One region of the Streptomyces sp. NPDC007025 genome, then DNA from elsewhere that is predicted to be linked to it. Evidence: riboswitches for the same ligand, from Rfam matches in the RefSeq annotation. Region 1 holds a riboswitch; each other region holds the start of a gene.
The links. Region 1 has a riboswitch for thiamine pyrophosphate ahead of ACFYMO_RS14635 (thiamine ABC transporter substrate-binding protein). Riboswitches for the same ligand answer to the same signal wherever they lie in the genome.
Positions count from the first base shown of each region.

Region 2: another riboswitch for thiamine pyrophosphate. It lies ahead of thiO (glycine oxidase ThiO); the one in region 1 lies ahead of ACFYMO_RS14635 (thiamine ABC transporter substrate-binding protein).
Region 3: another riboswitch for thiamine pyrophosphate. It lies ahead of thiC (phosphomethylpyrimidine synthase ThiC); the one in region 1 lies ahead of ACFYMO_RS14635 (thiamine ABC transporter substrate-binding protein).

Region 1 covers NZ_JBIAFT010000006.1:375,568-385,071, reverse strand. Annotated here, with positions in the region: gene ACFYMO_RS14650 (hypothetical protein) at 1-377, shown strand, start outside; gene ACFYMO_RS14645 (ABC transporter ATP-binding protein) at 390-1,508, opposite strand; gene ACFYMO_RS14640 (ABC transporter permease) at 1,509-3,119, opposite strand; gene ACFYMO_RS14635 (thiamine ABC transporter substrate-binding protein) at 3,260-4,336, opposite strand; TPP riboswitch at 4,332-4,448, opposite strand; gene rlmN (23S rRNA (adenine(2503)-C(2))-methyltransferase RlmN) at 4,500-5,606, opposite strand; gene ACFYMO_RS14625 (phosphatidate cytidylyltransferase) at 5,816-6,997, opposite strand; gene frr (ribosome recycling factor) at 7,036-7,593, opposite strand; gene pyrH (UMP kinase) at 7,853-8,608, opposite strand; gene tsf (translation elongation factor Ts) at 8,805-9,504, opposite strand, start outside.
Region 2 covers NZ_JBIAFT010000003.1:419,136-428,639, reverse strand. Annotated here, with positions in the region: gene pknB (Stk1 family PASTA domain-containing Ser/Thr kinase) at 1-457, opposite strand, end outside; gene ACFYMO_RS08315 (thiazole synthase) at 633-1,430, opposite strand; gene thiS (sulfur carrier protein ThiS) at 1,438-1,656, opposite strand; gene thiO (glycine oxidase ThiO) at 1,653-2,873, opposite strand; TPP riboswitch at 2,871-2,984, opposite strand; gene ACFYMO_RS08300 (FAD-dependent oxidoreductase) at 3,241-4,434, shown strand; gene ACFYMO_RS08295 (Rv2175c family DNA-binding protein) at 4,468-4,842, shown strand; gene thiE (thiamine phosphate synthase) at 4,943-5,689, shown strand; gene metF (methylenetetrahydrofolate reductase [NAD(P)H]) at 5,822-6,760, shown strand; gene ACFYMO_RS08280 (hypothetical protein) at 6,806-7,819, shown strand; gene ACFYMO_RS08275 (NAD(P)/FAD-dependent oxidoreductase) at 7,869-9,317, opposite strand.
Region 3 covers NZ_JBIAFT010000005.1:299,224-308,727, forward strand. Annotated here, with positions in the region: gene ACFYMO_RS12390 (GNAT family N-acetyltransferase) at 4-504, opposite strand; gene ACFYMO_RS12395 (DUF2269 domain-containing protein) at 700-1,350, opposite strand; gene ACFYMO_RS12400 (HAD-IB family phosphatase) at 1,533-2,243, shown strand; gene ACFYMO_RS12405 (globin domain-containing protein) at 2,454-3,884, shown strand; gene ACFYMO_RS12410 (pyridoxamine 5'-phosphate oxidase family protein) at 3,995-5,269, shown strand; gene ACFYMO_RS12415 (NUDIX domain-containing protein) at 5,322-5,825, opposite strand; gene thiC (phosphomethylpyrimidine synthase ThiC) at 6,062-7,876, opposite strand; TPP riboswitch at 7,869-8,004, opposite strand; gene ACFYMO_RS12425 (YibE/F family protein) at 8,076-9,504, shown strand, end outside.

The DNA.
Region 1 (9,504 bases):
CGGTGCGACTGCTGGCCGGGCGCTCACTCGTCCGCGAAGCGGCCGTCGCCGGGCGTCCGCTGGGTGCGCTGAGCGCGGTGGGGGCGGCACTGGTGGCGGTCATCCGGACCCACCTGACCGGGGCCGGGCTGCCCGCTCCGGGTCCGCTGGTGGGACTCGCCGCTGCCCTGACCGGATGCTGCGCTGCCGCGGCCGGGCTGGCGGTGCTCGCCCGGGTCCGGCGCGCCCGTGCCCCCGTCCGGGAGCTGCTTGACCGCCTCGGGGCGCCGCGGCAGCTGGGCCGGGGGGTGGCGCTGCTGCGGGCCGCCACCGCCACGGCGGTGTGCGCGCCGCTCGTGGCGGCCGCCGGACTGTTGACGGCACTGCCCACGGGTTGACCGCTCCTGCGGCTACCGGACCCGGCCCGAGCCGGACGGAGAGCCATGACCAGAGCCGGCCTCCCGCGGCGCGGGGGTGCCGGGTGCCTTCGGTGCGCCGTGCGGGGCACCCAGGGCGACCACCTCCCGCGGGTCGAAGACGACCCCCACCTCGGCGCCCTCCCACGGCGCGTCCCGCAGCGTGCAGGCCGCCTCCAGGGGCGGTCCCGCATCCGGACGCAGCAGCACGGTGACCGTGGAGGCGTCCCCGCCGCGGAACGTACGCGCCTCCACCGTGCAGCGCAGCCCCTCCCCAGGCTCCCGCAGCAGCACACCGCCGGGGCGCACCAGCACCTGGCCGCCGCCGCGCGGGGTGCCGTCCGGCACGGGCAGCTCCCCCCAGACGGTGTCCGCGATCCCGCCGTCGACGGTGGCCGGGGTGATGTTGTCGAATCCCAGGAAGCGGGCGACGAACTCGGAGGCGGGGCGCTGCCAGACCTCCAGCGGGGTGCCCGCCTGGGCGATGCGGCCGCGCTCCATCACCACGACCCGGTCGGCGAGCGCGAACGCCTCCCCGTGGTCGTGGGTGACGGCGAGCACCGTCGTACCCAGCCTGCGGAACAGGCCGCGCAGCTCGACGACCAGCCGCTCGCGCAGTCCGCGGTCGAGCTGGCCCAGCGGCTCGTCCAGCATCAGCAGCCTCGGCTCCGGGGCCAGCGCGCGGGCCAGCGCGACACGCTGCTGCTCGCCGCCGGACAGCGCGGTCACCGCCCGCCGCCCCGCGCCCGGCAGCCCCACCAGGTCCAACAGCCCGGCGACCCGGCGGTCGGCCTCGGCCCGCCTCATGCCGTGCATGCGCGGTCCGAAGCCGACGTTTCCGGCGACGTCGCGCTGCGGGAAGAGCTGGTGGTCCTGGAACATCAGGCCGACGCCCCGCCGGTGCGGCGGCACGCCGGTCTGGTCCTGCCCCGAGAGGAGCACCCGGCCGCTGCGGACCTCCTGCAGCCCCGCGACGACGCGCAGCAGGGTGGACTTGCCGCTGCCGCTGGGCCCCAGGACGCAGACCGTCTCGTGCGCGGCCACCTCCAGGTCGACCGCGTCCAGCGCGGTCCGCTCGCCGAAGCTCACGGTCACTCCGTCCAGCCGCAGCATCTACAACTCCCTCCGGCCGTCGGTTCGCACCCGCTCCAGCGCGAGCAGTACCCCCGCGCAGACGAGCATGAGAAGCGTGCTCAGGGCCATGGCCTGCCCGTAGTGTGCCTCCCCGGCCCGCCCCAGCATCCGGGCCACCGCGACCGGCAGGGTGGGCGCGTCAGGCCGGGCGATGAACACGGTCGCGCCGAACTCGCCCAGCGAGACGGTGAAGGCGAACCCGGCGGCCACCAGCAGCGCGCGGCGCACCAGCGGGAAGTCGACCTCCCGCCAGGCCCGCAGCGGGGAGGCGCCCAGCACGGCCGCGGTCTCGCGCAGCCGCACGTCCACGGCACGCAGCACCGGCAGCATGGTGCGGATGACGAAGGGCACGCCGACCAGCGCCTGGGCCAGCGGCACCAGGATCCAGCTCGACCGCAGATCCAGCGGCGGCTCGTCCAGCGCGACGAGGAAGCCGAAACCGACGGTGACGGCGGAGGTGCCCAGCGGGAGCATCAGCAGCGCGTCGAATCCCCGCACCAGCCGACCGGCCCGGCGAGTGAGGGCGGCGGCGGCCAGCCCGCCCACCACCAGCGCGATGGCTGTCGCCACGGCGGCGTAGGTCAGTGAGTTGCCGATGGCCTCGACGGGCGCGACGACGAAGGTCGCGCTGTCGGAGCGGGCGCCCAGCGCACGGAAGAAGGCGAGGCCGTATCCGTCGGGCCCGTCGAGTGCCCGCTGGACCAGCACGAGCAGCGGTACGACCGTCAGCACGAGCATCACCCCCAGCACGGCGCCCACCGTCGTCCACTGGCCGGGTCCTGCCGGACGGCGGGCGGTGTGCTCCGCGGGTACCAGGCTGAGCGCGCTCTCCCGCTTGCGCAGTGCCCAGGCGTGCACGGCCAGCAGCGCGGCGACGGCGGCGAGTTGGGTGAGCGTCAGCACGGCGGCGGTCGGCAGGTCCAGCAGGGTGGCGGTCTGCCGGTAGATCTCGACCTCCAGCGTGGCGTACCGCGGCCCTCCCAGGACCTGGATGACGCCGAAGCTGGTGAAGGTGAACAGAAAGACGATCAGTGCGGCGGCCGCCACGGACGGCGCCAGCGCGGGCAGGGTGACCCGCCGCCAGGCGGTGAACCGGCCGGCGCCCAGGACGCGTGCGGCCTCCTCCTGGCGCGGGTCGAGCTGCGACCACAGGCTGCCGACGGTGCGCACGACAACCGCGTAGTTGAAGAAGACGTGCGCCAGCAGGATCGCCCACACGCTGGTGTCCAGCCGTACCCCGAACCAGACGTCCAGCGCTCCCCCGCGCCCGGCCAGCGCGAGGAAGGCGGAGCCGACGACCACTGTCGGCAGCACGAACGGCACCGTCACCACGGCGCGCAGCATCCGCTTGCCGGGAAAGTCGAACCGTGCGAACACGTAGGCGCCGGGAAGGGCGAGCGCGAGAGTGAGCGCGGTGGAGGCCGCGGCCTGCCACAGCGTGAACCAGAGCACCTGGAGGATGTCGGGATCGCCGAGCACCTGGGCGATCCGGCCGGACTGCCAGCTGCCTCCCTCGTGCAGCCCCCGGAAGACGATCGCGGTCACCGGGTAGCCGAAGAAGAGCGCGAAGAACGCCGCCGGGACGGCCATCAGCGCGAGCCGCACGCCCGTGCCGCCGCCGCGGCGGTTCGCGGCGGCGGACGGTCGCGCGGTGGGGCCGTCCGGGGCGCCGGGAGGCACCGGCCCCTCCGGAGAGTCCGGGAGAGCCCGGGCCACGGCGTCGCGGGCGGCTACTTCACGGCGAGCGACGTCCACGTCTTGATCCACTGCTCACGGTGTTCCGCGATCTTCCGCGGGGCGACTGTGGCGGGGTCGTCCACGGTCTCGCCGTACTTGGTGAACAACTCCGGCAGCCGGGCGTCCTCGCGGACCGGGTTGACGAACATCTTCAGCGGCAGGTCCTCCTGGAACCGCTTGCTGAGCAGGAAGTCCAGCAGCGCCTGTCCGCCCTCGGTGTTCTTCGCGCCGCGGAGCAGCCCGGCGTACTCGGTCTGCCGGAAGCAGGTTCCCTTGGCCACGCCGGTCGGCGCCTGCTCGGGCGGGTTCTTCTCACCCATGACCTCGGCGGGCGGGCTGGAGGCGTAGGAGACGACCAGCGGCTTGTCGCCCTTGCCCTTGCCCTGGCGGGAGCCGCTGAAGCGGTCGTTGTAGGCCTGCTCCCAGCTCCCGGCGACCTCGGCCCCGTTGGCACGCAGCTTCTTCCAGTAGTCCTGCCAGCCGTCCTCGCCGAACTCGGCGACGCTCGCCAGCAGGAACGCCAGACCGGGAGAGGAGTTGGCGGCGTCCTCGGTCACCAGCAGGTCCTTGTAGCGGGGCTTCGCCAGGTCCTGCAGAGTACGCGGCGGGTCGATCTTCTTGTCGGCGAACCACCGGCGGTCGTAGTTGACGCACACGTCGCCCGTGTCCACCGGGGTGACCCGGTGCTTCTCCGGATCCGCCTGCAGCCGCTCGGGCACCTTCGAGAGGCCCTCGGCCTCGTAGGGGGCGAAGACGTCCTTGTCCAGCGGGCGGGAGAGGAGCGTGTTGTCGACTCCGAAGAAGACGTCGCCCTGCGGGTTGCCCTTGTTGAGCACCGCCTGGTTCACGGCGGCACCCGCGTCGCCGCCGCGCAGCACCTCGACCTTGTAGCCGCTGCGCTTCTCGAAATCCTTCAGCACGGGCTTCGAGACGGCGAACGAGTCGTGGGTGACGAGAGTGACCGTCTTGGAGTCCGCGCTGTCGTCCGAGCCGCCGCATGCCGTGGCCAGAACTGCGAGGGTGAGGACAGCGGTGGTTGCGGCGGCAGCCCGCCGTGCGTGCTTCTTCATCAGTGCATCGACTTCCTACCCGGCATGACCCGGGCGAGGTTCGAGGGTCTGCGGCACGTACGGGGCGTACGGCCGCACTCTCAGCGCTGTGAGCGCTCCCCTGTCGGCTGTTCGGTTGTGCGGGCCGCACCGGGCGACCCGTTCGAACACTACCAGTCAGGCGTCAGCGTTCGGTTGCCGCGAGCTGGCCGCACGCACCGTCGATCTCCTGACCCCGGGTGTCCCGTACGGTCACGGGTACACCGTGCGACTCCAGCGTCCGCACGAACGCGGCCTCGTCCTCGGGCCGCGAGGCGGTCCACTTGGAGCCGGGCGTCGGGTTGAGCGGGATGAGATTGACGTGCACCCGCTTGCCCTTGAGCAGCCGGCCCAGCAGATCGGCACGCCACGCCTGGTCGTTGATGTCCTTGATCAACGCGTACTCGATGGAGACCCGGCGCCCGGACCTGGCCGCGTACTCCCAGGCGGCGTCGAGCACCTCGCGTACCTTCCACCGGGTGTTGACCGGCACCAGAGTGTCCCGCAGTTCGTCGTCGGGCGCGTGCAGCGAGAGCGCCAGCCGGCATGTGAAACCCTCGTCGGCGAATCGCAGCATCGCGGGCACGAGCCCGACCGTGGAGACGGTGATACCCCGCTGGGACAGTCCGAGGCCGTCCGGCTCGGGGTCGGTCAGCCGCCGGATGGCGCCGACCACCCGCTTGTAGTTGGCCAGCGGCTCGCCCATCCCCATGAAGACGATGTTCGACAGCCGCGCCGGCCCGCCGGGCACCTCGCCGTCCCGCAGGGCCCGCATCCCGTCGACGATCTGGTGGACGATCTCCGCGGTGCTCAGATTCCGGTCCAGACCGGCCTGGCCCGTGGCGCAGAACGGGCAGTTCATCCCGCAGCCCGCCTGCGAGCTGATGCACATGGTGACCCGGTCCGGGTACCGCATCAGGACGGACTCCACGAGCGTCCCGTCGTGCAGCCGCCACAGCGTCTTGCGTGTGGCGTCGTCGTCGCAGCTGATGTGCCGCACCACACTCATCAGGTCGGGCAGCAGCCCGGACGCCAGCTTCTCGCGGGCAGCGGCCGGGATGTCGGTCCACTGCTGCGGGTCGTGGGCCAGCCGCGCGAAGTAGTGCTGCGAGAGCTGCTTGGCACGGAAGGGCTTCTCGCCGAGATCCGCGACCGCCGCACGGCGCTCCTCGGGAGCGAGGTCGGCAAGATGGCGGGGCGGCTTCTTGGCGCCGCGCGGGGCGACGAACGTGAGTTCTCCGGGTGCAGGCATAGCCGTACCAGTGTCGCAGATCATTTTGGCGGGCCGCTGATCAGCCGGGCAGGGCGGCAGTCCCCGGTCGTCCGCCCCCGTCGGTCGGCCCCGCCGTGCCCGAGGACCACCCCCGCAGGGTGCGGGGGCGGTGGAGGCCGGGGGCCGGCGAAAGAAGCCGAGGGCCCCGGGGCCCTGCCGCCACGCGGTCCGGATCGGGCGGGGCGGGCTCAGCCCGCGCCGACGAAGACCACCAGCAGCAGCCAGACGACCGGCGCGGTCGGCAGCAGCGAGTCGAGCCGGTCCATGATGCCGCCGTGCCCGGGCAACAGGGTTCCCATGTCCTTGATACCCAGGTCGCGCTTCATCATCGACTCGCCCAGATCGCCCAGGGTGGCGCTGACCGCGACCGCGAGCCCCAGCAGCAGGCCCTGCCACCAGCGCCCGTCGTCGATCAGGAACTGCGTGCACAGGGCGCCCGCCGCCATGGCGAAGGCCACCGCGCCGACCAGTCCCTCCCGGGTCTTCCCGGGGCTGATCCGGGGGGCCAGCTTGTGCCGCCCGAACCGCCAGCCCACCGCGTAGGCGCCGGTGTCGCTGACCACGGTGAGGATCAGGAACGTCAGCACCCGCCAGGGTCCGTCGTCCGCCGCCAGCATCAGGGCGACGAAAGTGGCGAGGAAGGGCACGTAGATGGCGGCGAAGAGGGCCGCAGTCACATCCCGCAGGTAGTCGGCCGCTGACTGCGTCATGCGCCAGGCCAGCACGGCCAGCGCCGTGAGCGCCATGGCGATCCAGGCGCCCTCCGCGCCCCGCAGGTAGCCGGCGACCGTCATGGCCGCACCGCCGAGCGCCAGCGGCACCAGCGGGACCTGGATCTCCTTGCGCTCCCGCAGCCGCGAGGTCAGTTCCCAGAGTCCGACGACGACCGCCAGCACGATGACGCCGAGGAAGGCCGGCTTGTAGAGGAACAGCGCGGCGAGGATGACGACGCCGAGGCCCAGACCGACCCCTATCGCCGCGGGCAGGTCGCGCCCGGCGCGCTTCCTGCCGCCTTCCGCGACTGCGGGTGCTTCGGGCTGCCTGGGGGTGTGCGGCGGTTCCGGCCCGTCCTGGCCGCGCTGCGCGCTGCCGGAGGGACTGGCGGGGTCTGTGGGTCCGGGGCCATCGGGGCCGGGCCGACCGGCACGGCCGTCTCCGGCGTCACCGTGGCTCCCGGGGTCGGGTGCAATGGGCATACGCCGAGTCTGCGACGCGTCACCGCCCACATCGTGCACGGGGACGCTCACGTCGTGGGCGGACACCGGACCATCGCCCGGGCGGGGCATCGCCGCGGGAGCGGCGGACCCCTGCTCGGGAGGGCCCCAGTAGCCCGCATCCGGTTGCGGCGCTCCCCAGGATGAGTCGTTCACAGATAGCAGCCTTCGACCTCGGACCTTGGACGGTGGGCTCAGACTTCGAGCAGCTCGGACTCCTTGTGCTTGAGCAGCTCGTCCACCTGTGCAACGTACTTGGAGGTGGTGTCGTCGAGTTCCTTCTCGCCCCTGCGGCCCTCGTCCTCACCGACCTCGCCGTCCTTGATGGCCTTGTCCATGGCCTCCTTGGCCTTGCGCCGGATGCTCCGGATGGAGATCTTGGCGTCCTCGCCCTTGGTCTTGGCGACCTTGATGTACTCCCGGCGGCGCTCTTCGGTGAGCTCGGGGAATGTCACCCGGATGATATGGCCGTCGTTCGACGGGTTGACGCCCAGGTCCGAGTCGCGGATGGCCTGTTCGATGTTGCGCAGCGAGCTCTTGTCGAACGGGGTGACCACCGCCATCCGGGGCTCCGGTACGGAGAACGACGCGAGCTGGTTGATCGGCGTCATCGTGCCGTAGTACTCGGCCACGATCTTGTTGAACATCGCCGGGTGCGCACGGCCGGTGCGGATAGCGGCGAAGTCCTCCTTGGCGACGACGACCGCCTTCTCCATCTTTTCCTCGGCTTCGAGGAGGGTCTCTTCGATCACCACGTGCTCCTGGTTCGATGAATGAGCCTGACTGCTTCATCCGGGGCTGTGAGCTGACGGCCGCCCCGCGGGCCGCCCCGGCCCCCGCGATGCTCTGCTGCCTGCACGGTGTCCGACCGGCAGGCTGTTGTCCATCCCCGTACCGGGCCGTTCCGGCGCGACGGTGTTGCCGTCGGCACCTCCCGGCCGGCGGCCGGTCGCCCGGCCGGACCCGCGGATCCGCCGGCGGGGCCGGTGCCGGGCCCGGGGTCGGAGCCGGTCAGGGCCGGGTGCCCTGGTTGCTGACCAGGGTGCCGATCTTCTCACCCTTGACGGCGCGGCCGATATTGCCTTCGGCCAGCAGCTCGAAGACGAGGATCGGCAGCTTGTTGTCCCTGCAGAGCGTGATCGCGGTCATGTCGGCGACCTTGAGATCACGGGTGATGACCTCGCCGTACTCGAGCGCGTCGAACTTCACCGCCGCGGGGTTGCGCGCCGGGTCGGAATCGTAGACGCCGTCCACGCCGTTCTTGCCCATGAGCATCACCTCGGCGTTGATCTCCAGAGCACGCTGGGCCGCCGTGGTGTCGGTGGAGAAGTAGGGCATCCCCATACCGGCGCCGAAGATGACGACGCGGCCCTTCTCCAGGTGCCGGATGGCGCGGAGCGGGATGTAGGGCTCGGCGACCTGCCCCATCGTGATGGCGGTCTGCACCCGCGAGTCGATGCCCTCCTTCTCCAGGAAGTCCTGGAGTGCCAGGCAGTTCATCACGGTGCCGAGCATGCCCATGTAGTCCGAGCGCGCGCGGTCCATGCCGCGCTGCTGGAGCTCGGCGCCCCGGAAGAAATTGCCGCCGCCGATGACGACGGCCATCTCAGCCCCGTCCTGGACCACCGAGGCGATCTCCCGGGCCATCTTGTGCACGACGTCGGGATCGACACCGAGTCCGCCGCCACCGGCGAACGCCTCGCCGGAGAGCTTCAGCAGGAAGCGCCGTCGGCCGTCGCCGTCGTTGTCGGTGTCATTGCTGCTCATGGAGATCTCCTCGTGCACATACGAAAGAGGCCATTGCCGTCGGATCCTCGCGGTTCCCTCTGCGGCAATGGCCTCCTCGTCACAACTGCCCTGTGCCCGACCTTATCGGGCCCGTGCCGGCTCCGTGCGCGCTACCCGGTGTGCCCCACCCCCGAGCGAGTAGAACCGGCCTGCGGGGTGCGTCGGGAACGGGTCCTCAGGCGCCGACGCGGAAGCGGGCGAAGCGCTTCAGCGAGACACCGGCCTCTTCCAGGACCTTCTGCACGGACTTCTTGTTGTCCTTGGCGAAGGGCTGGTCCAGGAGGGTGTTCTCCTTGAAGAAGCCGTTGACGCGGCCTTCGATGATCTTCGGCAGGGCGGCCTCGGGCTTGCCCTCCTCGCGGGCGGTCTCCTCGGCGATGCGGCGCTCGTTGGCGACCGTCTCCTCCGGGATGTCCTCGCGGGTCAGGTAGGCCGGGGCGAAGGCGGCGATGTGCTGCGCGACGTCCTTGGCGATCTCCTCGTTCGCGGCGTCCAGCTCGACCAGCACGCCGACCTGCGGGGGCAGGTCCGGGCTGGTGCGGTGCAGGTAGGAGCCGACGAAGGCGCCGGAGAACTGCGCGAAGCGGTCCAGCACGATCTTCTCGCCGAGGCCGGCGTTGGCCTCGTCGACGTACGCCTGGACGGTCTTGCCGGACTCGATCTCGGAGGCGAGCAGCGCGTCGATGTCGGCCGGGGAGGTGGCCTCGATGTGCGCGGCGATGGCCTCGGCGGCGGCGAGGAACTTGTCCCCCTTGGCGACGAAGTCCGTCTCACACTTCAGCTCGACCAGCACACCGGTGGCGTTGTCGGCGGCGATGCGGGTGATGACCGCGCCGTTCTCGGCCGTGCGGCTCTCGCGCTTGGCCACGCCCTTC
Region 2 (9,504 bases), on a different contig from region 1:
GCTTCACGTCCCGGTGCACGAGACCGGCCCGGTGCGCCGCGCCCAGCGCCGCCAGCACGGGTTCCAGGACGTCGAGCGCCGCGCGGGGGCGCAGGGCGCCGCGGTCCCGCAGCACGTCGCGGAGCGTGCAGCCCTCCACGTACTCCATCGCCAGATAGACATAGGTGCCGTCGGTGCCCTGGTCGAAGACCCCGACCACGTTGGCGTGCGCCAGCCGGGCCGCGGACTTGGCCTCCCTGATGAAGCGGGTCACGAACGTCTCGTCCGCGGAGAGGGAGGTGTGCATCACCTTCAGGGCCAGCACCCGGTCCAGCCGGGTGTCCACCGCGCGGTAGACGGTCGCCATGCCGCCGATGGCCACCCGGGCCTCGACGCGGTACCGGCCGTCGAGCACCTGTCCGACCAACGGGTCTCCTCGTCCGTAGGCAGGCGACGGGTCCTGGAGGGTGGTGTCCATTGCGCCGAGTTTACGAGGGAGGTGCGGCGGCGGGGTCGCGCGGTTGCGGGTTGCCGCTGTTCTGGGGCCGAACGGTGACACTCCGTGGCGCCCACCCGGGGGTGAGCGGCGCCGCCGAACGGCGCCGCCGGGGCGGTGCCCGGGGGCCCGGCTGCGGCCCCGGCGACGGGGGCCCTCAGCCGAAGTCCGGGCGCTCCGGGTCCAGCGCCGCGAGGCCCTCGGTGGGCGAGGACGCCTCGGCGAAGTGGCGGCGCGGGATGCGGCCCGCGCGGAAGGCGAGCCGCCCCGCCTCGACCGCGTGCCGCATGCCCTCCGCCATCAGCACCGGCTCCTGGGCCCGGGTCACCGCCGAGGCCAGCATCACCGCGGCGCACCCCAACTCCATGGCCAGTGCCGCGTCCGAGGCCGTACCGGCGCCCGCGTCCAGGATCACCGGCACGCCCGCGCGCTCGGTGATGAGCCGGAAGTTGTGCGGGTTGCGAATGCCCAGTCCGGAGCCGATGGGGGAGCCGAGCGGCATGATCGCCGCGCAGCCCGCCTCCTCCAGCTTCCGCGCCAGCACCGGGTCGTCGTTGGTGTACGGCAGCACCGTGAAGCCGTCGTCCACCAGCGTCTCGGCGGCCTCCAGCAGCTCGACCGGGTCCGGCAGCAGGGTGCGCTCGTCGGCGATGACCTCCAGTTTCACCCAGTCGGTGCCCAGCGCCTCCCGCGCGAGCCGTGCGGTGAGCACCGCCTCACCCGCCGTGTAGCACCCGGCGGTGTTCGGCAGCACCCGGATACCGTGCCTGTTCAGCACCGACAGCACGGAGCCGCCCACCGAGGGGTCCAGGCGCCGCATCGCGACCGTGGTCAGCTCGGTGCCGGAGGCCAGCAGCGCCCGTTCCAGGACGTCCAGGCTGGGCGCGCCCCCGGTCCCCATGATCAGCCGGGAGGTGAAGGCGGTGTCGCCTATGGTCAGCGGATCGTCGGCCATGGCCGGCTCAGCCTCCTTGGACTGCGGTGAGGATCTCGACGCGGTCGCCCTCGCCGAGCGGGGTCTGAGCCCAGCGGCCCCGGGGGATCACGTCCTCGTTCAGCGCCGCGGCCACCCCGCCCGGCGCGGCGGTGAGATCGGCCACGAGCCGGTCGAGGGTGAGACCCGGGGTCACTCGGCGGGGCTCGCCGTTGACCGAGACGGTCGTCGTCGGGGCGGAGGTCATACGGGCTGCTCCTGGGTCTCGCGGGAGTCTGCGGAGGCGAAGCGCTGCGGTGCGAAGGGCCGGGCCGGTGCGGGCAGCTCGCCCGTGGCCAGCAGTTCGGCGAGCACGTCGCCGGTGACGGGGGTGAGCAGGACACCGTGCCGGTAGTGGCCGGTGGCCAGGTGGAGCCCGGGCAGCGCGGTGGGCCCCAGCAGCGGCGCGTTGTCGGGGGAGCCGGGGCGCAGCCCGGCGCGGGTCTCGGCCAGTGGCAGCTCGGTGACGCCGGGCACCAGTTCGTGTGCGTCCCGCAGCAGCTCGTAGACGCCGCCCGCGGTGACGGTGGTGTCCCAGCCCAGTTCCTCACTGGTGGCGCCGACCACCAGTTCGCCGTCCGCGCGCGGCACCAGGTAGAGAGCGCCGCCGCGTACCACCGCGCGGACCGTGCGGGAGAGGAAGGGGCCGGCCGAGCCGCCGGGCATCCGCAGCCGCAGCACCTGCCCCTTCACCGGGCGCACCGGGGGCGCCACCCACGGGGGCAGGCCCTCCAGGGTGCCGCTGCGGGCGCCCAGCGCGAGCACCGTCTGCTCCGCGCGCAGCTCGGTGCCGTCCGCCAGCGCCGCCCCCGCGGCGCGGTCCCGCCGGTGCAGCAACCGCACCGCGCCGGAGCGCCGGAAGGCGACTCCCGCGCGCTCGCAGGCCCGCAGCAGCGCGGCGGCAAGTCGCCGGGGGTCGATCTGGTGGTCGCCGTCCACCCGGGCTCCGCCGCGCACCGAGGGCGCCAGCATCGGCTCCAGGCGGCGGCACTCGCGGCCGGTCAGCCACTGCGACTCCAGCCCGCACCGCTGCTGGAGCGCATGCAGCTCGCGCAGGTGGGCGCGGTCGTCGGCGTCGAGCGCGACCGCGAGGGTGCCGCAGGCCCGGTAGCCGGTGTCCAGGCCGGCGGCGTCCTCCAGTTCGGCGACGAACTCGGGGTAGCGTGCCGCCGAGGCGAGGTTGAGGTCCAGCAGGGTCTCCTCGCCGTAGTGCAGTTCGGTGACGGCTGCCAGCATGCCCGCCGCCACCCGCGCGGCGCCGCCGCCCGGTCCGGGGTCGGCCACGGTGACCGCAAGGCCGCGCTGTGCGGCCCGCCAGGCCGTCACCAGGCCGATCAGGCCGCCGCCGAGGACGAGCACGTCGGGGCTCGCCGCGTGGGTACCGGTTTCGGTGCCGTTTCCTGTGCCGTTTCCTGTGCCGCGCATGGGGCTGCCGCTGCTCCCTTCGCCGGAATGACCCGGATCAGGTTCGGACGGTCGGAGGCCGCCGCAGCCTCCCTCTCAGCCCGGTGCGTCCGGGCTCCCGCGTATTCATGACTACCGCGGCCCACCCTACTGCGGTGCGTGCGGCGCCGGTAAGGCGCGCCGGGGCCCCGCGGCGGGCGGCCCTGGGGAGGGCTCGAAGGAGCGTCGTCCGCCCACCGGGCAGACGGGGCTTTGCAGACATGACCTACGACCGCCACCGGAGGCCGTCTCCGTCCGGTGGCCGATGGCTCCGGGAGTCGACCGGCATACAGTGAGCGATGTGAGCGACAGTCAGAACCAGCAGCGGGTCGTGGTCGTGGGCACCGGTATGGCGGGTGTGCAGACCGCCGTGCAGCTCCGCGAACAGGGCTGGCCCGGCTCCGTGCGGCTCCTCGGGGCCGAACCGCACCCGCCCTACGACCGGCCCCCGCTGTCCAAGGCCGTGCTGCTCGGCAGGGGCGAGGAGGCGGAGGTGCCGCTCTTCGACATCGACTTCGCGGCGCTGGGGATCGAGCTGGAACTGGGCCGGACCGCCACCGGGCTGCGCCCCGGCGAGCGGCTGCTGGTCACCGACGCGGGCCCGGTCCACTACGACCGGCTGGTGCTGGCCACCGGCGCCGAGCCTCGCACCCTGCCCGGGAGCGAGGGCGTGCCCGGTGTCCATGTGCTGCGCACCCTGGACGACGCGCGGCGGCTGCGGCCGGTGCTGGCCTCCCGCGGCAGGGTCGTGGTGGTCGGCGCCGGGTGGATCGGCGCGGAGTTCGCCACGGTGGCCCGCGAATGGGGCTGCGAGGTCACCGTGGTGGAGACCGCCGCCGCACCGCTGCCGGGCGCGCTCCCGGCCGAGGTCTCCGCGCCGATGCGGGACTGGTACGCGGAGGCCGGGGCGGTACTGCGCACCGGCGCCGCCGTCGCCGCGGTCGAGCGCGGCGGGGTGCTGCTCGCCGACGGGACGCGGCTGCCGGCGGACGCGGTCCTGGTCGGGATCGGGGCCCGGCCCGCTACCGGATGGCTGGCCGGCTCCGGGGTGGCGCTCGGGCCGGACGGCTCCGTGCTGGCCGACGCGCGGCTGCGCAGCTCGGCCTCCGGCTGCTACGCGGTGGGGGACTGCGCCTCGTTCCCCTCGGCCCGCTACGGGGAGCGGCTGCTGATCCACCACTGGGACAACGCGCTCCAGGGCCCCCGTACGGTCGCGGCGAACCTGCTCGCCGAGGGGCACGCCGACGGCGAGCCGGAGAGCGTCGCCTACGATCCGGTGCCCTACTTCTGGTCCGAGCAGTTCGGCCGCTTCGTGCAGTACGTCGGCCACCACGCCCCCGGCGACGAGCTGGTGTGGCGCGGCTCGCCGCGGGACCCCGCCTGGAGCGTGTGCTGGCTGCGCGGCGAGCGGCCGACCGCGCTGCTGGCCGTCGGCCGTCCGCGCGATCTCGCGCAGGGCCGGAAGCTGATTCAGCAGGGCACAGCCGTGGACCGGGCCGTGCTGGGCGACGCGGCCGTGGCCCTGAAGAAGGCCGCGCGGTAGTGACCACCGGTTTCGGATGGCAGTCTGGAACCCGTGACCGAGATTGACGCAAAGACCGACGCGCTCGTCCCCGCCTGGCTCGCCCTCCCCGATGTCGCCGAGATGCTCGGCGTCGAGGTGACCCGGGTGCGGCAGCTCGTGAAGGAAGGCCAACTGCTCGCGGTGCGGCGGGAGGCGGAGTCCGGGAACCGGGTGCTGCAGGTTCCGGCCGCCTTCGTGGGCGAGGGCCGGATCGTGAAGGGCCTGGCGGGCACCATCACTCTGCTGCGGGACGACGGCTTCAGCGACGAAGAGATGCTCGAATGGCTGTTCACCGAGGACGAGTCGCTGCCCGGCTCGCCGGTGACGGCGCTGCGGGAGAACCGGGGCACCGAGGTCAAGCGACGGGCGCAGGCACTCGCCGTCTGATCCCGCCGCCCGCGGCGGCGCACCAGCACACCGACAGCACCGGGTGCGTGGATCCCCCCGGGGTCCACGCACCCCCTCCCGGGGGGAACCGAACACCGCCATGTCCCGTACGTCCAGCTCGTCCCGCAGCACCGCCACCCCGCCCGCGGCGTCCCGGGGGTCCGCTCCCGCCCGTGAGCGGCTCGCGGAGGCGCGGCTCTACCTGTGCACCGACGCACGCGAGGCGCAGGGCGACCTGCCCGCGTTCCTGGACGCCGTCCTGGCGGGCGGTGTGGACATCGTCCAGCTCCGGGACAAGCGGCTGGAGGCGGCCGAGGAACTGGCGCAGCTCGACGTGTTCGCCGAGGCCTGCCGCCGGCACGGGGCCCTGCTGGCCGTGAACGACCGTGCGGACGTGGCCCACGCCGCCGCCTCCCAGGTGCTCCATCTCGGCCAGGGTGATCTGCCGGTGCCCGCGGCCCGCGCCCTGCTCGGCGACGAGGTGCTGATCGGCCGCTCCACGCACAGCCCCGCCGAGGCGGACGCGGCGCTGGTCGAGCCGGGCGTCGACTACTTCTGCACCGGGCCGTGCTGGCCGACCCCCACCAAGCCGGGCCGCCCCGCACCGGGGCTGGATCTCGTCCGTCACACCGCCGCCCGTACCGCCGCAGATCCGACGTCTCGGCCGTGGTTCGCCATCGGCGGCATCGATGCGGGCAATCTCGACCAGGTGCTGGACGCCGGGGCCCGCAGGGTGGTGGTGGTCCGGGCACTCACCGAGGCCGATGATCCCGGGGCAGCGGCCGCCTCGCTGGCCGCGCGGCTGCGGGAGGCGGCAGCCGCGGATGCCCGTCCCCCGGCGTCGTGACCGCACCGGCCGCTTAGCACGGGGGGCGGGACTGTCCAACAGGTGGACCTCGGCCATCCGGGAAACGGACAGATCCCCTCTTATCGCCCCGGTGTCGAGCCGCTCTGCAGGCCAGGCCGCTAGCCTGCAGATATGGCCATCGGTATCTCAGCTCCCAGGACAGACCGTCCGCCGACTGTGCGTGATCTGCTCGCGAGCGGAGAGCAGTCCTTCTCCTTCGAGTTCTTCGCGCCGAAGACCGCGAAAGGCGAGCGGACGCTGTGGGACGCGCTGCGACGCATCGAGGCGGCGTCCCCGACCTTCGTGTCCGTCACCTACGGCGCGGGCGGTTCCTCACGCGAGGGCACGGTCCGCAACACCGAGCGCATCGCCAACGAGACCACGCTGACTCCCGTCGCACACCTCACGGCGGTCAGCCACTCGCGGGCGGAACTGCGCAACGTCATCGGGCAGTACGCCGCCGCGGGCATCCGCAACGTGCTCGCACTGCGCGGCGATCCGCCCGGCGATCCGCTGGGGGAGTGGGTCAAGCACCCCGAGGGGATCGACTACGCCTCCGAACTCGTCGAACTGATCAAGGAGTCCGGCGACTTCTGCGTCGGTGTCGCGGCCTTCCCCGAGATGCACCCGCGCTCCACCGACTGGGACAGCGACATCCGGCATTTCGTGAACAAGTGCAATGCCGGTGCCGACTACGCGATCACCCAGATGTTCTTCCAGGCGGAGGACTATCTCCGGCTGCGGGACAGGGTCGCCGCCGCGGGCTGCAGCACGCCCATCATCCCGGAGATCATGCCGGTCACGAGCGTGCAGCAGATCGAGCGGTTCGCGCAGCTGAGCAACGCCACGCTGCCGGCCGGGATGATCGAGCGGCTGCACGCCGTCCAGGACGATCCGGCGGCGGTACGCTCGATCGGGATCGAGTACGCCACGGACTTGTGTGCGAGGCTGCTCGCCGAAGGTGTTCCGGGGCTGCACTTCATCACGCTCAACCACTCCACGGCGACGCTGGAGATCCACCAGAATCTCGGTCTCCGGGAGAGGGCTACCCTGGGCCTTCGCAAGGCTTGAGCCACGGGTCCGCCAAGGGGCGGCGGGAGCGGAAGAGGGGCGTAGATGGGCTGGACGGTCCTCTATATCGCGTTCGGCATCGTTGCGCTGTGGCTGCTGGGCGAGGTACTGCTCCAGTACAAGGCCCGGCTGCGCTGGCGGTTGCTGGCCCTCACCGGCTTCCTCGGCGTGGTGGTGGGGACGGCGCTGCCGTCGGTCGTCGTGATCGGCCTCGGCATCGCGGCCTTCGCCGTCGGCCAGACCTTCGTCACGCTCTCGGTACGGAGCGGGTTCACCGCCGGGTGGGCACTCGGCGGTGGCCCCGGCTCCAGCCGGCGCCGCCGCGGGGCGTCCCCCGCTCCGGACACGGCCTCGCTGGAGGTCTCCGACCTGCGCACCCACGACCCCGCCGACACCCCGGCCGCGGGCACCGTGCCGGTGCCCGATCCGGTCGACGACTACGGCCAGCAGGGCTATGGCCAGCAGGGCTACGGTCACCAGGAGCCCGCCGACTGGGGCGGCGAGGACGGCGATCCGGGCGGCCAGGAGACCGGCTACGGCTACCCGGGCCAGGACACCTACGGCCCCTACGGTCCCTACGGGGGCTACGGCTACGGCGGCTACGACGAGGAGACCTCGGTCTTCGCCCCGGCCCCCGACCAGCCTCCGGCCCACGGGGACGGCGGGCACGGGCACCACGGCGGATACGAGCAGTACGCCGGCTACCAGGACCACACCCCGGTCGGCGGGCCCGCCGGCTACCCGGACCACTCCGGATACCAGGACCCGGCCGGCTACCAGCAGTACCAGGACCCGTACGCGGGCTACGGCGGCCAGTACGGCGACGGATACGGCTATCCGCAACAGCCATACCAGCCCGGGGTGCCCGAGACGCCGCCGGGCGGGGTCTGGGTACCCCAGCAGCGCGAGGGCGGCGCGCCGCTGCCCCCGGAGGAGCCGCAGCCCTACGGCTACGACCCGTACGCCGACGCCCACGACGCCGACGCCCAGCAGCCCCAGCCGTACCCGCAGCAGGCACCCCGGTACCCGCAGGACTACTACGGCGGCGGCCCGTACTGAGGCCCGGCCGCACCGGGCCGGCAATCCGCACCGGGCCCGGGCCGCCTGCTCAGACCGAGCCGCGCCACTCCGGGTCCTGTACCAGCCCGGCCACCATGGCGCCCGTCATCCCCGCGGCGGGCAGACCGCCGCCCGGATGGGACCAGCCGCCGGCCGCGTAGAGCCCCGGCAGCCCCGTCGTGTTGGCGGGGTGCAGAAAGGCGCCACCGCCGCCGGACAGCCCCGGCGGCGGCACCCGCCCGCCGGGAGCCCCGGTCTCCGCCTCGATCTCGGCGGGGGTGCGCACCTCGCGCCACAGCACCCGCTCCCGCAGCCCCAGCCCCGCCGCGTCCGTCGCTGCCAGCAGGTTCTCGGCGAGCGGCTCCGCCGCCTCCGCCAGGAGACCGCCGGGCACCGGCAGCGTGAGCACGGCCGTCTCGTGCGCGTCGTCCGGCCGCAGCGCCGGATCGTCCGGCCGCAGCACGGTGAGCGGCTGCCCGGGAGCCTCCGCGCGGTGCACCAGCGTGCGGTGCGGGGCGCCGGCGGGGCGGGCACCGCGCAGCGCGAGCAGCACGGTGAGCCGGGACATCCCCCGGTCCGCGCTTCCCTGCCCGCCGGGTGCGGCCGGTCCGCCGCTCGCGACCACCACCTCCGCGTCCACCGCCGAGCCGTCGGCAAGTTCGACACCCGCCGCCCGCCCGTCCTTCTCCCGCACTCCCGCCACCGGGCTGTCGAAGTGGAAGGCCACCCCGCGGGCCCGGCAGCGCGCGTGCAGCGCGTCGGCCAGCGCCCGCAGGCCGCCGCGCACGTACCAGGTGCCGAAGGTGTCCTCGACGTAGGCGAGGGCGGCGGCACTCGCCGGCGACGTCGCCGGGTCCAGACCCTGTGTCCAGACGGAGCCGCACAGCATCGCCGCCAGCCGGGGGTCGCGCAGCTCGTCCCGGGCGATCTCGGCCAGCGTCGGCCCGGCGCTCCCCCGTCCGCGCAGCGCCCGGGAGAGGCGCAGCAGGCCCTTCGGACGCCGCGCGGGATAGGCGCCGTCCGCGACGAGCAGGTCCCACGAGGAGGGCTCCGCGCGCAGCGGCTCCTCCAGCAGCGGCCGCCGGGTGGCCTCCCACGCCGTGCGGGCCCGGGTCAGCATCGCGGACCAGCGCTCGCCCGCGCCCCCGCCCAGCGCCTCGTCCAGCGCGGCGATCACCTTGCCCCGGGAGGCGTTGGGCAGCGCGACGGCGCTGCCGTCGGCGAACACGTGGCGGGCGGTGACGGGAACCTGGACCAGCTCCACCACGTCCTCCAGCCGCTCCCGGCCGGTCTTGACGAACAGATCGCGGTAGACGGCCGGAAGCTGCAGCAGCCCCGGGCCGGTGTCGAACGCGAAGCCGTCGCGCGCGTACTGCCGCACGGCGCCTCCATAGGTCCCGGTGCGCTCGTGCACCACGACCCCGTGTCCCGCGACGGCCAGCCTCGCCGCCGCCGCCATGCCGCCCATCCCCGCCCCGACCACCACAACCCGTGCCATGTCCACCGACCCTAGCGGCCCCCGTCCGGCGCCCCGGCGCCGCCCGTGCCGGCCCGAGAAGTAGGTACCCGTACTCAGGAGAGATCTTGAGTATCCGCACGGATGGGCCGCCATCCGTGCGGACGGCAGAGTGAGGGCAACGGAAGGGCACGGGGCCGCACCGCCGACACGGGGCCGCGGAACGGTG
Region 3 (9,504 bases), on a different contig from region 1:
CGTTCAGCTCAGCGGCATCTTGAAGCCGAGGTGCGAGGCCTGGAAGCCCAGGCGCTCGTAGAAGCGGTGCGCCTCGACGCGGGTGGCGTCGGAGGTGAGCTGGACCAGCACGCTCTCCTGGCGCCGGGACTCGGCGACGGCCCACTCGATGAGCCGGGTGCCCAGACCGCTGCCGCGCAGGTCGGTGTGCACCCGTACGGCCTCGATGAGGGAGCGGGTGGAGCCGCGGCGGGACAGTCCCGGGATGATCGTCAGATGCAGGGTGCCGACGGTTCTGCCGTCGATCTCGGCGACGACGAGGTGCTGGTGCGGGTCGGCGTCGACCCGCTCGAACGCGGCGCGGTACGGGGCGAGGTCGGACGGGGTCTCGCGGGTGGCCCCGAGGGCGTCGTCGGCGAGCATGGCGACGATGGCGGGGATGTCCCCGGTCCGTGCCCGCCGGATGGTGAGCTCCGCTGCGGGCGTTTCGGCCGGGGTTCCCGCACCGCCGGAAGTCGTGGTCATCCTCCGCACTCTACGCCCCGTGCCCGCAGGCCGGGCCAGGCGGTCACTCCGCGGTTCGGCCGGGGGCGAGGGCGCGGACGGCGGCGGCGGCCAGGGGGGGCGAGTTCGGGCCGGGCCTCGGCCGCGGCCAGCGCCTTCCTGAGCGCGGTGCTCCCCGCTCATGCCCCCGGCGGACCGTCAGCCCCCGGCGGGCCGTCAGCCGACGCCCTGCCGTCCGGAGGCCGCGGTCGCTGACCGGTCTCCCCGTCCCGACGCCGCTGACCGGCCCCACCGATCGGCGCTGGGTGACCGGGCCCGGCCTCCGGACCCCGGTGCCTCGGTCTGCGGGTCCGGGGCCGCAGACCGGCGCTGGCTCACCGGGGCGCCGCGGCGGCCCCGCCTGGTCCGCCCCCAGGGCTTCAGCACCGAGATGACGGTCATGAACGTGTAGGCGCTGAGCGAGACGAGCGGCGGGATCACCAGCTCGTACGGCAGGACCGGGCGCCCCGCGGCCACGTCGGCGACCGTGCTGTCGATCCGCGTCCGGAAGAGGAGCACGCTCGCCAGGGTGGCGGCCAGCGTGAGCCAGAACTTGATCCACACCCACCAGTACCGCGCCAGCCCCCAGCGGGTGCCCACCGACAGCAGCACGCCGCTCGCCAGGGTGACCAGCGCGAGCGGGGCCAGCAGCCAGTCGGCGAAGACCTTCATCGAGCGGTAGGACGCCTCGGCCGCCGGTCCCGACCCGGTGAGGGCCGCGGTGAGGCCGAGGGCGAGCAGGCACAGCGTCATGCCGAGCCAGCCGGCCGAGGAGCAGACGTGGAGCACGAGAGTGCCTCTGCGGGCACGCCGGGACAGTTGCCGCATGCCCTCGACTGTGCCGCTGTCCGGCGTCCGGGGCGTCCGACAGCGGGAGTATCGAGGGCTACTCGGCTCCGAGTACGCGGCGTCGCGCGGCCTGCTCGTTGCCCGGCGGCGGCCCGTACGGCACCCGGCGTCCGTGCCCCGGCCCGGGACCCTGCCCGCCCCGCGCCCGTACGATCGCCGGTATGCATCCGGCTCAGCATCCGAATCCGCGACCGACGCCGGGAGAACGCCGCCCCCGGCTCCATCTCTTCGACCTCGACGGCACTCTGCTGTACGGTTCGGCGGCCTCCGTGGAGATATCCCGGCAGCTCGGGGTCGACGCCGAGATCCGGGAGCTCGAACGGGCTTTTGCGGAACGGAAACTGACACCGCCGGAGTTCGCCCTCCGGGCGTGTGCGCTGTGGTCGGCGCTCGACGACGAGATCGTGTCCGCGGCCTTCTCGGCCGCGCCGTGGCTGACGGGCATCCGGGAGGTGTGGGCCGGGCTCAGGGCGGAGGATGAGCGCTGCGCCGTGATTTCCCTCTCGCCGGATTTCTTTGTGCGGAGACTACAGGATTGGGGGGCCGAGGTTACCCACGGTTCGCGGTGGCCGGAGGTTCCGCGCGCAATTCCGAACGGAAGTACGAAGTATCCGGCGCATCCCCTCGATCCCGCCGGGATTCTTTCGCCCTCGTCGAAGGTGAAGATCGCGGAGGAGCTCTGCGCCCAATTCGGGCTCGGGTTGGCGGACTGCGTGGCGTACGGGGACTCCCTCTCCGATGCGGAGCTGTTCGCCGCCGTGCCGGTCTCCGTGGCGGTGAACGCCGACCACCATGTTCGCTCGCTCGCCTCCCACCACTACACCGGAAGTGATCTCCGGGAGGCCCACGGACTCGTCTCCACGGCACGGTAATTCCTGCGCGGGTTCCGAATGGCGGAATTCGCGGGAACCGCGAACGGGGGTTGTGGCGTGAAGGCTTCACGGTATGGTCGGTCCCTCCCGCATCGTGCGGTAAGGAGTGCAAAGTGTCCTGAGCACGGTGTTCACAGGGGGCGGTTCACCGGAACTTTCGGAACACGGATGTGCACAGAACGTCCGGAAGAGGTACGAGGCGAGGCGAGCATGACCACCATGTCGGGCAGCGACGGTGCGTCCGCCGGTGGCAGCGGCGGACGGGGATGGTTCACCCCGGCGTCCGATGCCGCGACCGCGGAGCGCCCCGCGCCAGGCGGACCTGACGCGGTACCGTCCCAGCAGACCGCGGGGACGGCCGCACCGGAACCGGAACACGAACCGGAACCCGAACACGCGCACGAGCCGGAGGCGGTTCCCGAACCCGGCGCTGCGGCCCCGGCGGCCGCCACCGGGCGGACGGCGCCTGCGGCGCCCGGCGTTCCCGCGGAGCCCGCGGGTGACCAGCTCGGCGACCCCGAACTGATCGGGGCCTCCATGGCGGAGCTGGAACGTTCCGCCGACTCGGCGACCGCCTACTTCTACGCGCTGCTGTTCGTCCAGTACCCGCACCTGCGCGAGATGTTCCCGGCCGCCATGGACGGCCAGCGCGACCGGCTCTTCCGCGCGCTGCTGACGGCCGTACGCCTCTTCGACGACGGCAAGCTGCTCGGCGAGTACCTCGCCGGCCTGGGCCGGGGCCACCGCAAGTACGGCACCCTGCCCGCCCACTACCCGGCCGTCGGCGAGTGCCTGATGGCCGCCATCGCGCGCTACGCACCCGACACCTGGGGTCCGCGCACCGAGGCGGCCTGGGTGCGCGCCTACACCGCGATCTCCCAGACGATGATCGACGCGGCGGCCGAGGACGAGCGCCGGGCGCCCGCCTGGTGGGACGCGGAGATCGTCTCGCACGAACTGCGCACCTCGGAGATCGCCGTGATCACGGTGCGTCCCGACCAGCCGTACCCGTTCCGCGCCGGGCAGTACACCAGCCTGGAGACGCCCTGGTGGCCCCGGGTGTGGCGGCACTACTCGTTCGCGTCCGCGCCCCGTCCCGACGGCCTGCTGACCTTCCACGTGAAGTCCGTGCCCGCCGGTTGGGTCTCCACGGCACTGGTGCAGCGCGCCCGCCCCGGCGACGTGCTGCGGCTCGGCCCGCCCGCGGGCTCGATGCTCGTCGACCACGAGGCCGACAGCGGGCTGCTCTGCCTGGGCGGCGGGACCGGTATCGCCCCCATCAAGGCGCTGGTCGAGGACGTGGTCAGCCGGGGAAGGGCGCGCCCGGTCGAGGTCTTCTACGGAGCCCGCACCGACCACGACCTCTACGACCTGGAGACGATGCTGCGCCTCCAGGACCGCCACCGGTGGCTGTCGGTGCGCCCCGTCGTCGCGGCGGGCGCGGCCTCGGCCGCCGAGGCGCTCGCGGGCGAGCTCCCGGACGCGGTACGCAGATACGGCCCCTGGCCCGCATACGACGGATACCTCTCCGGGCCGCCCGGAATGATCAGGACCGGGGTCGAGACGTTGCGCGGGCTCGGGATCCCGACGCACCGAATACGGCACGATTCCCTCGACGAACTGGTCGTACAGGGGGCGTAGGTGGTGGGGTGTTCGGATCGCGGCTGCTGCCGGAGCCGGTCACCCGGGGCGGGTGGTCCGGGGCCGGTTGCGGGGCAGCCGTCCGGTCGGCCGGTCGAGGAAAGGGACGAGTGGCGGCGTTGAGTGACGCGAACGGATACGGCGACGGTTCCACGGAGCATGCGGCGGGCGCGGGCCCCGGAGCCGACCAGCACCCCGGCCCGCCGCGGCGGCTGCCCGGCAGCGACGGGGAGCACGCGCTGCAGCAGCGGATCGGTTCGCAGGAGCGCGCCGGGCGGTTCTACCAGGACCAGGTGCTCGACCACCTCAACGAGCGGATGCGGGAGTTCACCCAGCAGCAGGAGATGTTCTTCCTCGCCACGTCCGACAGCCGCGGCGAGTGCGACAACAGCTTCCGCGCCGGGCCGCCCGGGTTCCTGCGCGTGCTGGACGAGCGGACACTGGTGTTTCCCGAGTACCGAGGCAACGGCGTCCACGCCAGCCTCGGCAACATCGGGGAGAACCCGCATGTGGGCCTGCTCCTCGTCGACTTCCTCCGCGCCCGGATCGGCCTGCACATCAACGGCCGTGCCGTGGTGCTGGACGACGCGGAACTGCGCCCCTCGGTACCGGACCTGCCACAGGACCCGGTACCCGGTCGGCGGGCCCTGTTGTGGGTGCGGGTCGAGGTGGAGGAGGCGTACATACATTGCGCCAAGCACATCCCCCACCTCCAGAAGGCCCCGCGCCGCGCGGCGCGCGAATGGGGCACCGACGACTACAAGCGCAAGGGCGGCGACTTCTTCGGAGCCGCCCGGGACGCCCGGGAGGGCCGGCGCGAGGTGACCGCCTCCGCGGAATCCCCGTCGCCGGGGCCGGTTCCCACGGCACCGCCGGTTCCCACGGCCTCACCCGCGTCGGTCTCCCAGCCCGCGTCGGCCTCCCCGCCCGCCTCGGCCTCCATCCCTGCGTCGGGACTCCCGGCCCCCGCCCCGGCCGTACCCGCCGTCCCGCCGGTGCCGCCGTCCGGCGGTTCGGCGCCGCTGTCCCCGCAGGCACCAACCGCCCCGGCGTCCCCGGCACCCGGTACCGGACCCACCGCCGTACCGGAGGACGCGGCCGCACGGGCGGCCGCCCTCCCGCCGCTGCCGCGGCGGCGAGAGGGCGCCGCCGCGGCGGCGCCGGCCGCGTCCTCCGCGTCCTCCGCGTCCTCCGCGTCCTCCGCGGTCTCGGCCGCCATCTCGGCCCGCTCGGGGAGCGCCGGGTCCGCCGAGCACGCCCGGGACGTCTCCGCCTGGCGGCTGGAGGCCGAGCGGGCGCTGGCGGAGGCGCAGCGGCGCGGCCGCCAGGAAGCGGAGCCGAGCGAACCACGGGAACCCGCGGCCTTCCAGGGCTGGTTCGGCTAGCGTGCGCACGCGGGCGGCGCCCCGGCGGGTCCGGGCGGCGCCCCGGCGTCGGTCAGCGGAGGTCGGGTGCGAGCAGCGCCTGGACCCCTTCGATGTTCGCGGCGAGATAGGCCCGCAGTCTCGGCGGGACGACCTCCACGGAGTTCAGGCCCTCCGGGGTGAAGGGGAGCCGTACGATCTCGTACTCTCCTTGCGGCTCCTCCACTTCGGGTCCGTGCCGTAGGCGCGGGTCGAGTGAGACGAGCCGGCACACGAAGAAGTGCTGTACCTTCACTCCACCCGGTGTCTCCACAGGGTCACTCACCGTGTCGACGAAGGCGGGCACCACATCGGTGATCGCCGCGCCCAGTTCCTCGGCCACCTCGCGGTGCAGGGCGTCCTCGACGGTGCGGTCCACGCCGGGCTCGACGCCGCCTCCCGGGGTGATCCAGTACGGCTCCTGGCCGGGCTTGGTGCGTTTGATGAGGATCAGTCCCACGGCGGGCGCCGGACCCTCCCCGGTGGCGAGGAGGATGGCGCGGGCAGTCCGCTTGACCACGGGGCGTTCGACGAACATGCAGGAGATTTGGCCCGCATCACGGCGCGTCAAACCCTCCGTTTTCCTCACTGTGCGTGTTGGATCGGAACATCACGCAATAGGTCCATATCCATAAGTGATTGGACACTGACGCTAAGTCAACTACTCTTGTCGTCCGCGCCGCCGCGCGCGTCGAGCCGGGCGGTTCGTGGCAGGAGGGGGGAGCCACGAACCGCCCTCGCGGCTCCCGCCCCCGCTCTACCGGTGCACGGGCCTCACGGGGCCATCGGCAGATACACCCGGTTGCCCGCCTCTGCGAACTCGCGGGACTTCTCCGCCATCCCGGCCTCGACCTCCTCCATCGTCGCGCCGTGCCGCTCGCGGATCTCCTGGGAGATCTTCATGCTGCAGAACTTCGGGCCGCACATGGAGCAGAAGTGCGCGGTCTTGGCCGGTTCGGCCGGCAGCGTCTCGTCGTGGAACGAGCGGGCCGTGTCCGGGTCGAGCGCCAGATTGAACTGGTCCTCCCAGCGGAACTCGAACCGGGCGTCCGAGAGCGCGTCGTCCCAGTCCTGCGCCCCCGGGTGGCCCTTGGCCACGTCCGCGGCATGGGCGGCGATCTTGTAGGTGATCACGCCCGTCTTGACGTCGTCCCGGTCCGGCAGCCCCAGGTGCTCCTTGGGCGTGACGTAGCAGAGCATCGCGGTGCCCCACCAGCCGATCATCGCCGCGCCGATGCCGCTGGTGATGTGGTCGTAGGCGGGCGCGATGTCCGTCGTCAGCGGACCCAGCGTGTAGAACGGGGCCTCCTCGCAGACCTCCTGCTGGCGGTCCACATTCTCCTTGATCTTGTGCATCGGCACATGGCCGGGGCCCTCGATCATGGTCTGTACGTCGTGCGCCTTGGCGATCCGGTTGAGCTCGCCCAGCGTGTCCAACTCGGCCATCTGCGCCGTGTCGTTGGCGTCCGCGATCGACCCCGGCCGCAGCCCGTCGCCGAGCGAGAACGTCACGTCGTAGGAGCGCAGGATCTCGCACAGTTCGCTGAAGTGCTCGTACAGGAAGCTCTCCCGGTGGTGCGCCAGACACCACGCTGCCATGATCGAGCCGCCGCGGGAGACGATGCCGGTCTTGCGGCGCGCCGTCAGCGGGACATAGCGCAGCAGCACCCCGGCGTGCACCGTCATGTAGTCGACGCCCTGCTCGCACTGCTCGACGACGGTGTCCTTGTAGACCTCCCAGGACAGCTCCTCGGCCTTGCCGTCCACCTTCTCCAGCGCCTGGTACAGCGGCACCGTGCCGATGGGGACGGGGGAGTTGCGCAGCACCCACTCGCGGGTGGTGTGGATGTTGCGGCCGGTCGAGAGGTCCATGACGGTGTCGGTGCCCCACCGGGTCGCCCACGTCATCTTCTCCACCTCCTCCTCGATGGAGGAGGTGACGGCGGAGTTGCCGATGTTGGCGTTCACCTTCACCAGGAAGTTCTTCCCGATGATCATCGGTTCGGTCTCCGGGTGGTTCACGTTGGCGGGCAGTACGGCCCGCCCCGCGGCGATCTCGTCCCGGACGAACTCGGGGCCGCGGTTCTCGCGGAGTGCGACGTACTCCATCTCCGCGGTGATCTCGCCCCGCTTCGCGTAGCCGAGCTGGGTGACGGCCGCGCCGTCCCGGCCGCGGCGCGGCTGGCGCGGGCGGCCCGGGAAGACGGCGTCGAGCCCCGCCAGATCGTCGGCGCCGCCGCGGACGACTCCGCCGCGCGGGCTGGTGTGCTTGCGGCCGTCGTCCTCGGGCCGCAGTTCACGGCCCGCGTACTCCTCGGTGTCCCCCCTCTGGATGATCCAGTTCTCGCGCAGCGGCGCCAGGCCGCGGCGCACATCGGTGTCGATCTCGGGGTCGGTGTACGGCCCGGACGTGTCATAGAGCGTCACGTCCCGGCCGTTGGTGAGGTGCACCCGTCGGACGGGGACCCGGATGTCCGGGCGCGACCCCTGCAGATATCCCTTGTGCGAGCCGAGCGCTTTCCCGGCCGCTTCGGCGTTCTCGGCCGCTTCGGCGTTCTCGGCGCGCGCGTGTGCATCCTGCGTGGTCATGAGACCCACTCCCTACGCCGGCATTACCCGGTAACAGGTTCGGCGGTCGGCGCAGCCGGTTCCGTGGTCCCTTCCACGGAGGTCAGCGCCCTCTCAGCCCCGTGCTCGGAGCTCCCGCGATGTGCAAAGGCGCCTCTACGCTAACGGCACACGGCCCGGACTGAACACCCCGCCCGGCCGTTCTTGCGATGATCGGGCGGTGACCCACACCGACCCCGCCGTCCCCGCACCCGAACCCGGCCGTGCCCACGGGCACGGTCCCGGACCCGGCCATGCGCCCGCCCATGACCACGGGCCCAGCCACGGCCGGGGCCACGGGCAGAGCCACGGCCACGGGCACAGTCACGGCCACGGGCCCGCCGAGCCGGTCTCCCGCCGGCTGCGGAAGGTCATCGCGGCGGTGCTGGTGCCGTTCGCGGCGGCCGTGCTGGCCGGGCTGGTGGTGCTGTGGCCAGGGGGCGTTCCGGGACACCAGCACGACCATTCCGGGGTCGGCTTCGACCGGCCCACCTTCACCGCCAAGGTCGTGGAACTGGCCGAGGTGGACTGCGGCAAGGCCAACGTCCGGCAGCCGTCCGGCTCCTCCGGCGGCGGTTCCTCCGGGCCGGGCGGCGGGGAACAGGGCGGCGAGGGCGGGGCGCACGAGCCGTGCCGGAAGGCCACCGTCGAGATCACCGAGGGCAAGGACAAGGGGCACACCTTCACCGAGGTCGTCCCGCCCGACGCCACCCGCAGCTACTCCGTGGGGCAGGGCGTCGTCGTCGCCTACGCCGCGAAGGCGCCGCGCGATCTCCAGTACAGCGTCGTCGACACCGCCCGCGATCTGCCGATGGTGCTGCTGGCCGGCCTCTTCGCCCTCGTGGTGGTACTCGTGGGGCGGCTGCGCGGAGTGCTGGCGCTGGTGGGACTGGTCATCAGCTTCGCCGTGCTGACGCTGTTCATCCTGCCCGCGATACTGCAGGGTTCCAATCCGCTGGTGGTCGCGGTGGTCGGCGGGAGCGCCATCATGCTGGCCACGCTGTATCTGTGCCACGGCCTGTCGGCCCGCACCTCGGTCGCGGTGCTGGGCACCCTGGTGTCGCTGCTGCTGATCGGGCTGCTGGGCTCGCTGTTCATCGGCTGGGCCGGACTGACCGGCAACACCGACGACCAGACCGGTCTGGTGCACGGGCTCTACCCCGGTATCGAGATCCGGGGGCTGCTGCTGGCGGGGGTGCTGATCGGCTCGCTCGGCGTACTCGACGACGTGACGGTCACCCAGACCTCGGCCGTCTGGGAACTCAAGGACGCCGACCCCGGGGCCGGTCGGCGCCGGATCTACCGGGCCGCCATGCGGATCGGCCGCGATCACATCGCGTCCGTCGTCAACACCCTGGTGCTGGCCTACGCGGGAGCGGCGCTGCCGCTGCTGCTGCTGTTCTCGATCGCGCGCAGCGACGTGACGATGGTAGCCACGAGCGAGGTGGTCGCCGAAGAGATCATCCGCACGCTGGTCGGCTCCATCGGCCTCGTCGCGTCGGTGCCGGTAACGACGCTGCTGGCCGTGCTCGTCGTCTCGGCGGACCGCAGGCGGCCCGAGGCGGCGGAAGCGGCCGGCCGTGCCGCCGGGGACGCGCCTCCGGGCGTAC